DNA from 3 places in the Paraburkholderia sp. BR14374 genome. Region 2 is predicted to be linked to each of the others. Evidence: predicted binding sites of a transcription regulator. Region 2 holds the regulator's gene; each other region holds the start of a gene.

The links. The regulator FNR, encoded in region 2, switches genes on or off when oxygen is low (the NO sensors DNR and NnrR bind a similar motif). The targets are predictions, from matches to a motif close to TTGATNNNNATCAA.
Region 1: AB3X86_RS35685 (OmpW family protein) is a predicted target of FNR. The motif match lies at 1,297-1,310, and genes of this name have one in related genera.
Region 3: AB3X86_RS23765 (basic amino acid/polyamine antiporter) is a predicted target of FNR. The motif match lies at 1,252-1,265, and genes of this name have one in related genera.

The regions. Positions count from the first base shown of each region.
Region 1 is NZ_JBFPKF010000034.1:18,882-21,153, reverse strand. It holds gene cyoA (ubiquinol oxidase subunit II) at 1-514, opposite strand, end outside; gene AB3X86_RS35685 (OmpW family protein) at 600-1,238, opposite strand; gene AB3X86_RS35680 (IS5 family transposase) at 1,553-2,272, shown strand, end outside.
Region 2 is NZ_JBFPKF010000011.1:187,260-189,531, reverse strand. It holds gene AB3X86_RS24375 (response regulator) at 207-614, shown strand; gene fnr (fumarate/nitrate reduction transcriptional regulator Fnr) at 631-1,413, shown strand; gene AB3X86_RS24365 (PAS domain S-box protein) at 1,537-2,272, shown strand, end outside.
Region 3 is NZ_JBFPKF010000011.1:52,793-55,064, reverse strand. It holds gene AB3X86_RS23770 (ATP-binding protein) at 1-1,017, shown strand, start outside; gene AB3X86_RS23765 (basic amino acid/polyamine antiporter) at 1,395-2,272, shown strand, end outside.

The DNA of each region.
Region 1 (2,272 bases), on a different contig from region 2:
CCGAGTCCGACGTGATGCGAAAATTGACCGGCGTGCTGACAGGCACCGCCAATTCGTTCACTGTAGCGATGCCGAGGTCAGGATAGATAAAGAGCCATCTCCAGTCGACCGCGACGACTTCGACGTTGATGGGCTTCACGTCCGATTCCAGTGGTTTATAAGGGTCGAGCTCATGCGTGGTACGCCACGTAAGGATGGCGAGGAATAGAATGATGGCAGCGGGTATGGCCCAGACCACCACTTCAATCGCCGTTGAGTGAACCCAGGTCGGGACGTAGCGTGCGCTGCGGTTCGACGCGCGGTAGCGCCACGCGAAGGTAAGCGTGAGGATAATAACGGGAACTACGATCAGCAGCATGGCCCATGTGGCCGAGGCGATGAGTGATCTCTCCGCCGCGCCTACGCTACCCTTGGGACTCAGGACGAGAAACTTGGGGCTACACCCAGCAAGAGAAACGAACAGCCAACCACCGATAGGGATTAACCACTCCTTAAAAGCTTTCCTCTCTGTCATGCCCTATCTTCTCCCAAGTTAACCACTGTACAAGGAGCGAAGCCAGCCGTTCACTGAACCGTCTGTCGCTTGAGATTCGCAACGTCTAGAACTTCACCCCGACGCCAATACCAATGACCAGCGGATCGAGATGCAAGGCGCCAATTGTCGAGCCGCCAAGCGATGCGTCAGTCTTCATCCATATCTTCTTGATGTCGGCGTTAACGAATAGACTCTTTGATGCCTGCACGTCAATCCCGACCTGCAGCGCAGGACCAAAGCTGTGATTCTTTATAGAGACGGGTACACCTCCCGCATGCAATCCGTTGTTATAGAAGAGCGTGTAGTTGAGTCCGGCACCAACGTACGGTCGAACGCGTCCCGCATGATTAAAATGATATTGCAATAACAATGTCGGTGGCAGCACGTTAACGCCACCAAGGTCGCCGAGATTCGACGTCAGGTGATGACGTGAGGTACCAAGAATCAACTCCACGCCGATGCTGTCCCGTACCATATAAGTGAAATCGACCTCTGGCACCAGCGCGTTGCTTACGCCGACATCGAGCGCGGAAAGCGTGTCAGTGCTGCGAACTTGCGGTTCAATGCTTATCGCGCGGAGGCGTACCAACCAATCACCTGCGTAGTTTCCGACGACTTCACTGTCGGCGGCGTTAGCTGCGTGCGGTCCAAATGGCGACATAAGGAGTAGTGCTGCAGCCACATTACGGAGTTGCTTTATCATTGTCATTACCTTTAGCCATTAACCTTCTACACTGTGTCCGAATTCGTGGCCGATAGCGTTGATCGCAATCAACTGATGTTTTACGCAGTGCTTGTGTGCGTTACCGCGTCGCAGGCCATATGAGTTCTTGCACTTCTCCGTCCGCGCTCCGAATTGCGCAATGCTTCCCGAAATGTTTTGCAACCGATCGTGGGATTGCGATATGCCGTGTGGCTCTCAGTAGCACTAAGAAGCCTTAACAAAATGATTGCTTTGATCTGTTAACTTCCAACGATTGCTGTTAACCTCGTCATTGTTTCGGTGACGAGGAGGCCATGGCCAAACTACTCGTTGATGCGTTGTGGGCACTCATTGAACCCTTGATGCCCCCACCCAAACCTCGCCGCTCACGGTATCCCGGACGCAAACCACTGGATGACCGGGCCATGCTTACCGGCATCCTGTTCAGCTTTCAGACGGGCCTGCGCTGGGACCTGCTGCCCCGCGAGATGGGCTGCGGCAGTGGCATGAGTTGCTGGCGCCGTCTACGAGACTGGCAGGCTGCCGGCGTCTGGGACCGGCTACACGAAGTGGTGCTCGCGAAGCTACGCGAGTCCGACCGGATTGACTGGTCCCGTGTCGTCGTCGACTCCTCCTCGATCCGCGCGGTGGGTGCAGGTCAAAAACGGGACCGAATCCCACCGTCCGCGCGCAACCTGGTTCAAAGCATCCCGCTCGCGGCAATCCTCACCGGCGCCAACCGTCACGATCTCACCCAGCTTCACACGCTGGTTGATGCGATCCCACCCATTGCCGGCAAGCGCGGCCGGCCGCTTTCGAAGCCCCGCATCGTTCAGGGCGATCGGGGCTACGATCACGACAAATACCGCCGTCCGCTGCACGCAGCCGGCATCGCTACCGAAATCGCCCGACGTGGCCGCCCTCATGGCAGCGGCCTTGGCAAAACCCGCAGGGTCGTCGAGCGAACCATTTCGTGGCTTCACAACTTCCGGCGACTGCGCATCCGCTTCGAACGCCTTGCCTTCATCCACCAA
Region 2 (2,272 bases):
CCCTCGCGCGTTTGCACCGACAGTGTGAAGCGCGCCCCGCCACGCGGCTTGACGCAGGTCAACGGGCCGCCGCTCGGTGCGGCCGCTGCTGGGCGGCATCGCCAGCAACCCACTAGGAATATTCCTACAACCAACACCTGAACTCCTAGCACCGCTTAAAGCGCTGCCGATATATTTCCAAGATTAGGTCGCCAATACTGGTCGGTATGGACACCGCCCCGTCAACCACCTTATCGAGAATCTTCCTCGTCGACGATGCGGTCGAGGTCCGGCGCCGGCTTGCTTGCCTGATCGCGCTGATTCCCGGCATCGAAATCGCCGGCGAGTCGGCGGGCGTCGAGCACGCGTTCGACGACATCGTCGCGAGTCGCGCCGATGTCGCGGTGCTGGACCCGTGCTTCTCGGGCAAGACCGACCTCCTGCTGCTCGCTGCGCTAGCGCGGGTGCGGCCGTCCATCGTCAGCATCGTGCTGACCAATCATGACGCGACGGCGTTTCGCCGCGCGTGCGAAGCGGCGGGCGCCGACTTCTTCTTCGACAAGACCTCGGAGTTCGAGCTCGCCTGCCGCGCCATCGAAGCGATTGCCTATGCGCGTCGTGCGCATCGGGTCTGACCGCCAGGAGCCGATCATGCAAGTTGCCGCAGTCCGTGAACCCCGCCACGACGCGCCTCGCACCTCGCACGCCGTACCGAGCCACGTCGCGCCCAGCACCGCGGCGGCACGCCACGCCGTCACGCGCTGCTCCACCTGCGCGATGCGCGCGATGTGCATGCCGCCCGAGCTGACACCGGACGAACTGAGCCGGCTCGATGCGTTGATCTGCTCGACGCGCTCGATCAAACGCGGCGACGCGCTGTATCGCGCGGGCGACGAGTTTCAAAGCATCTACGCGATACGCGCCGGCTCATTCAAAACCGTGGTCATGCATCGCGACGGTCGCGAGCACGTGACGGGCTTCCAGATTGCCGGCGACTCGCTTGGCCTCGACGGCATCGGCGAGGGCAAGCAGAATTGCGATGCGATTGCGCTCGAAGATAGCGTCGTGTGCATCATTCCGTTCGCGCAGCTCGAGGCGATCTGTCGCGAGATCAAACCGATGCAGCATCACATCTATCAGATGATGAGCGGCGAGATCGTGCGCGAATCGAGCCAGATGATGCTGCTCGGCACGATGACCGCCGAGCAGCGCGTCGCGACTTTTTTGCTGAATCTGTCGAAACGCTTCAAGGCGCGCGGCTTTTCCGCGGCGGAGTTTCATCTGCGCATGACGCGCGAGGAAATCGGCTGCTTTCTGGGCATGAAGCTCGAAACGGTGAGCCGGATGTTCTCGAAGTTCCAACGCGAGCACCTCGTCAAGGCGAACGGCAAAACGATCCGCATCGAAGACCCAGAACGACTGGCTCGGGTCTGAGCGCCGGCGCGACGCTCGCCCCACGTTCGTTCGCGGGACATGCCGGGTGGAACAGGCGCTCCTGAACTGATATAACTCAGTGCGTTGCGGTACGCGACCTTGCGTGGCCGCCCCGGAGGAGCGATGGGTCTATCGAGCGGCGAGTCTTCCTGCTTCACCAGTGCTGCGTCCGGGTCGGAGGTGTCCGTCGAGGATCGCTATTTCATGTTGGTCGAGGCGGTGCAGGACTACGCGATCTTCATGCTAGACCCCGCCGGCCGCATCACCAGCTGGAATCCCGGCGCACAGCGCATCAAGGGCTACACGCCCGAAGAAATCATCGGCCAGCATTTCTCGAAGTTCTATACCCCGGAAGACATCGCGGCCGGCAAGCCCGCGCGCGAACTGGAAACCGCCGCAGCCGTGGGCCGCGCCGAGGACGAAGGGTGGCGTGTGCGTCGCGACGGCTCGCGTTTCTGGGCTAATGCGGTCGTTTCCGCCGTGCACGATGCGTCGGGCGCGCTGCTCGGCTTCGCCAAGGTCACGCGCGATCTGACCGAGCGCATGCGTCTTGCGGAACTCGAACGCGCGAGTCAGGTATCCACGCACACGCACATCGCCCGTGAAAACGAGCAGAAACGGATTGCGCGCGAACTGCACGACGATCTCGGCCAACGGCTGACGGCGCTGAAAATGAGCGTCGCGCTGCTCGAAGCGAAGCTGAACAAGCAAGCCGACACCGAGCCGCTTGCGGCGCAAACGCGCGAGCTGCAACAGCAGATCGACTGGATGGCCGCTTCGCTGCGGCGCATCGCCGCCGATCTGCGCCCCCCGCTGCTCGACGACCTCGGACTCGCCGCCGCGCTCGATTGGCTGGCCG
Region 3 (2,272 bases), 130 kb from region 2:
GTCGCGCAATCGATCGGCGACGGCATCGGCACGCGCTATCCGTTGACCGTCAACGCGGTACCAGGCGATCGCGAGCGTCTGCAGGTGCACCTGAAACTGAGCGACGGCACGCCGCTCACCATCGACCTGCGGCCGATGCCCGGCGCACCGTTGTCGCGCTGGCTGCCGCTCGTGCTGACGCTGCAGCTGCTCGTGCTCGCCGCCTGCTGCTGGCTGGCGGTGCGGCTCGCGACGCGCCCGCTCAATCAGCTCGCTGTCGCGGCCGACACGCTCGGCCCCGACCTGAAGGCCGACCGTCTGCCCGAAGCCGGCCCGTCCGAAGTGGCGCGCGCCGCGCGCGCGTTCAACGCGATGCAGGATCGGATCGCCACGTACATGACCGAGCGCATGCAGATTCTCGCGGCGATTTCGCACGATCTGCAGACACCGATCACGCGCATGCGTCTGCGCGTCGACACGATGGACGACGACAGCGAAGCCGCGAAGCTGCGCCAGGACCTGCAGGAAATGGAGGCGCTGGTCAAGGAAGGGGTCACCTATGCGCGCACGATGCACGGCACGGCCGAAGTGCCACGCCGCATCGATCCCGATGCACTGTTCGATAGCCTCGTCTGCGATTACGTGGACGCCGGTCAGCAAGTGTCGCTGCAGGGCCAGTTCGGCCAGTCGCTGAGGTTGCGTCCACAGGCGTTGAAGCGCATCGTCGGCAATCTGGTCGATAACGCGCTGAGGTACGCCGGCGCCGCACAGATCGAGATCGGCGCGTTGCACGATGGCGAGGCGACCGTGTCGGTGCTCGATCGCGGTCCCGGCATTCCGGCCGAGTCGCTGGAGACGGTGTTCGAGCCGTTCGTGCGACTCGAAGATTCGCGCAATCGTCAAACGGGCGGCACAGGGCTGGGGCTCGCAATCGCGCGGCAACTCGCGCTCGCGATGGACGCGACGCTCACGCTGCACAACCGCGTTGGCGGCGGCCTCGAAGCGCGGCTGACGTTGAGGAAGTTGCGCGAGTCATAGTTGGACCCAATCCCCGCCACTGCGAAAGCGTCATCGGGTTTGGACCATTGATGACGTTCGCGCGTCATTCCGAGCTGTCGCTCAGCTGCTTATCAGTAGTTCTGAGCGACCACATTTTCAGCTCGCTTCAGCGATTCCCCATCATTCGAGAAAACCGCGTTGGTGATGCGACACGTCGCATCATTGTTAAATCATCGATATTGAATGCGACTTATCGATGCACGCGGCGATAAATTGACAAACGTCAACGGACAGACCATTCTTTTCGTGTGGTGGTTGCAGAGTAACGCGGCTGATCGACAGCAAGATTGGCCGAGAGACACGTTTCGTTCGAATCTGATTACAGATCCGTGTTGGGTCACTAAAAAGGAATCCGAATGGCGTCCACTCCACAAAAGCTTTCAAAAATGCAACTCACCGGGATGGTCGTGGGCGGCATGGTCGGAGCCGGGATATTTTCCCTACCGCGTACCTTCGCCGACGCCACGGGTCCGCTGGGCGCCTTGATCGCATGGCTGATTGCGGGCACGGGCATGTATATGCTGGCGCGCGTGTTTCAGACGCTGGCGGAAAGAAAGCCAGAACTGGACGCCGGCGTGTTTGCGTATGCGAGAGCGGGCTTTGGCGACTATCCGGGCTTTCTTTCCGCATTTGGCTACTGGATCAGCAGTTGTATCGGCAATGTTTCTTACTGGGTGCTGATCAAGTCGACACTCGGCGCATTTTTTCCGGTGTTCGGCGACGGTAATACGGTCGTCGCGATCGTCGTTGCTTCGATCGGCATCTGGCTATTTCATTACATGATCCTGAAAGGCGTGCAGCAGGCGGCCTTCATCAACAGTATTGTTACGGTCGCCAAGATCATTCCGATTCTGGTGTTCATTCTGATCCTGTTGTTCGGCTTTCGGATGGACCTGTTCCAGGCCAACCTCTACGGCGGCGGTCTCGAAGGCAATATCTTCGAGCAGGTGCGGGCCACGATGCTGGTCACCGTGTTCGTGTTTATCGGCATCGAAGGGGCGAGCGTTTATTCCCGTTATGCAAAGAAGCGCTCCGACGTCGGGCAATCGACGATATTCGGCTTCGTCGTCGTCACCTCGCTGATGGTGCTCGTGACGATGCTGCCTTATGCGGTGCTCGAGCGCGTGGACATTGCGGCGATGCGGCAGCCGTCGATGTCTGCGGTGCTCGAAGCGGTGGTCGGTCACTGGGGCGCCGTTTTCGTCAGCGTAGGTCTGCTGATTTCGGTGCTCGG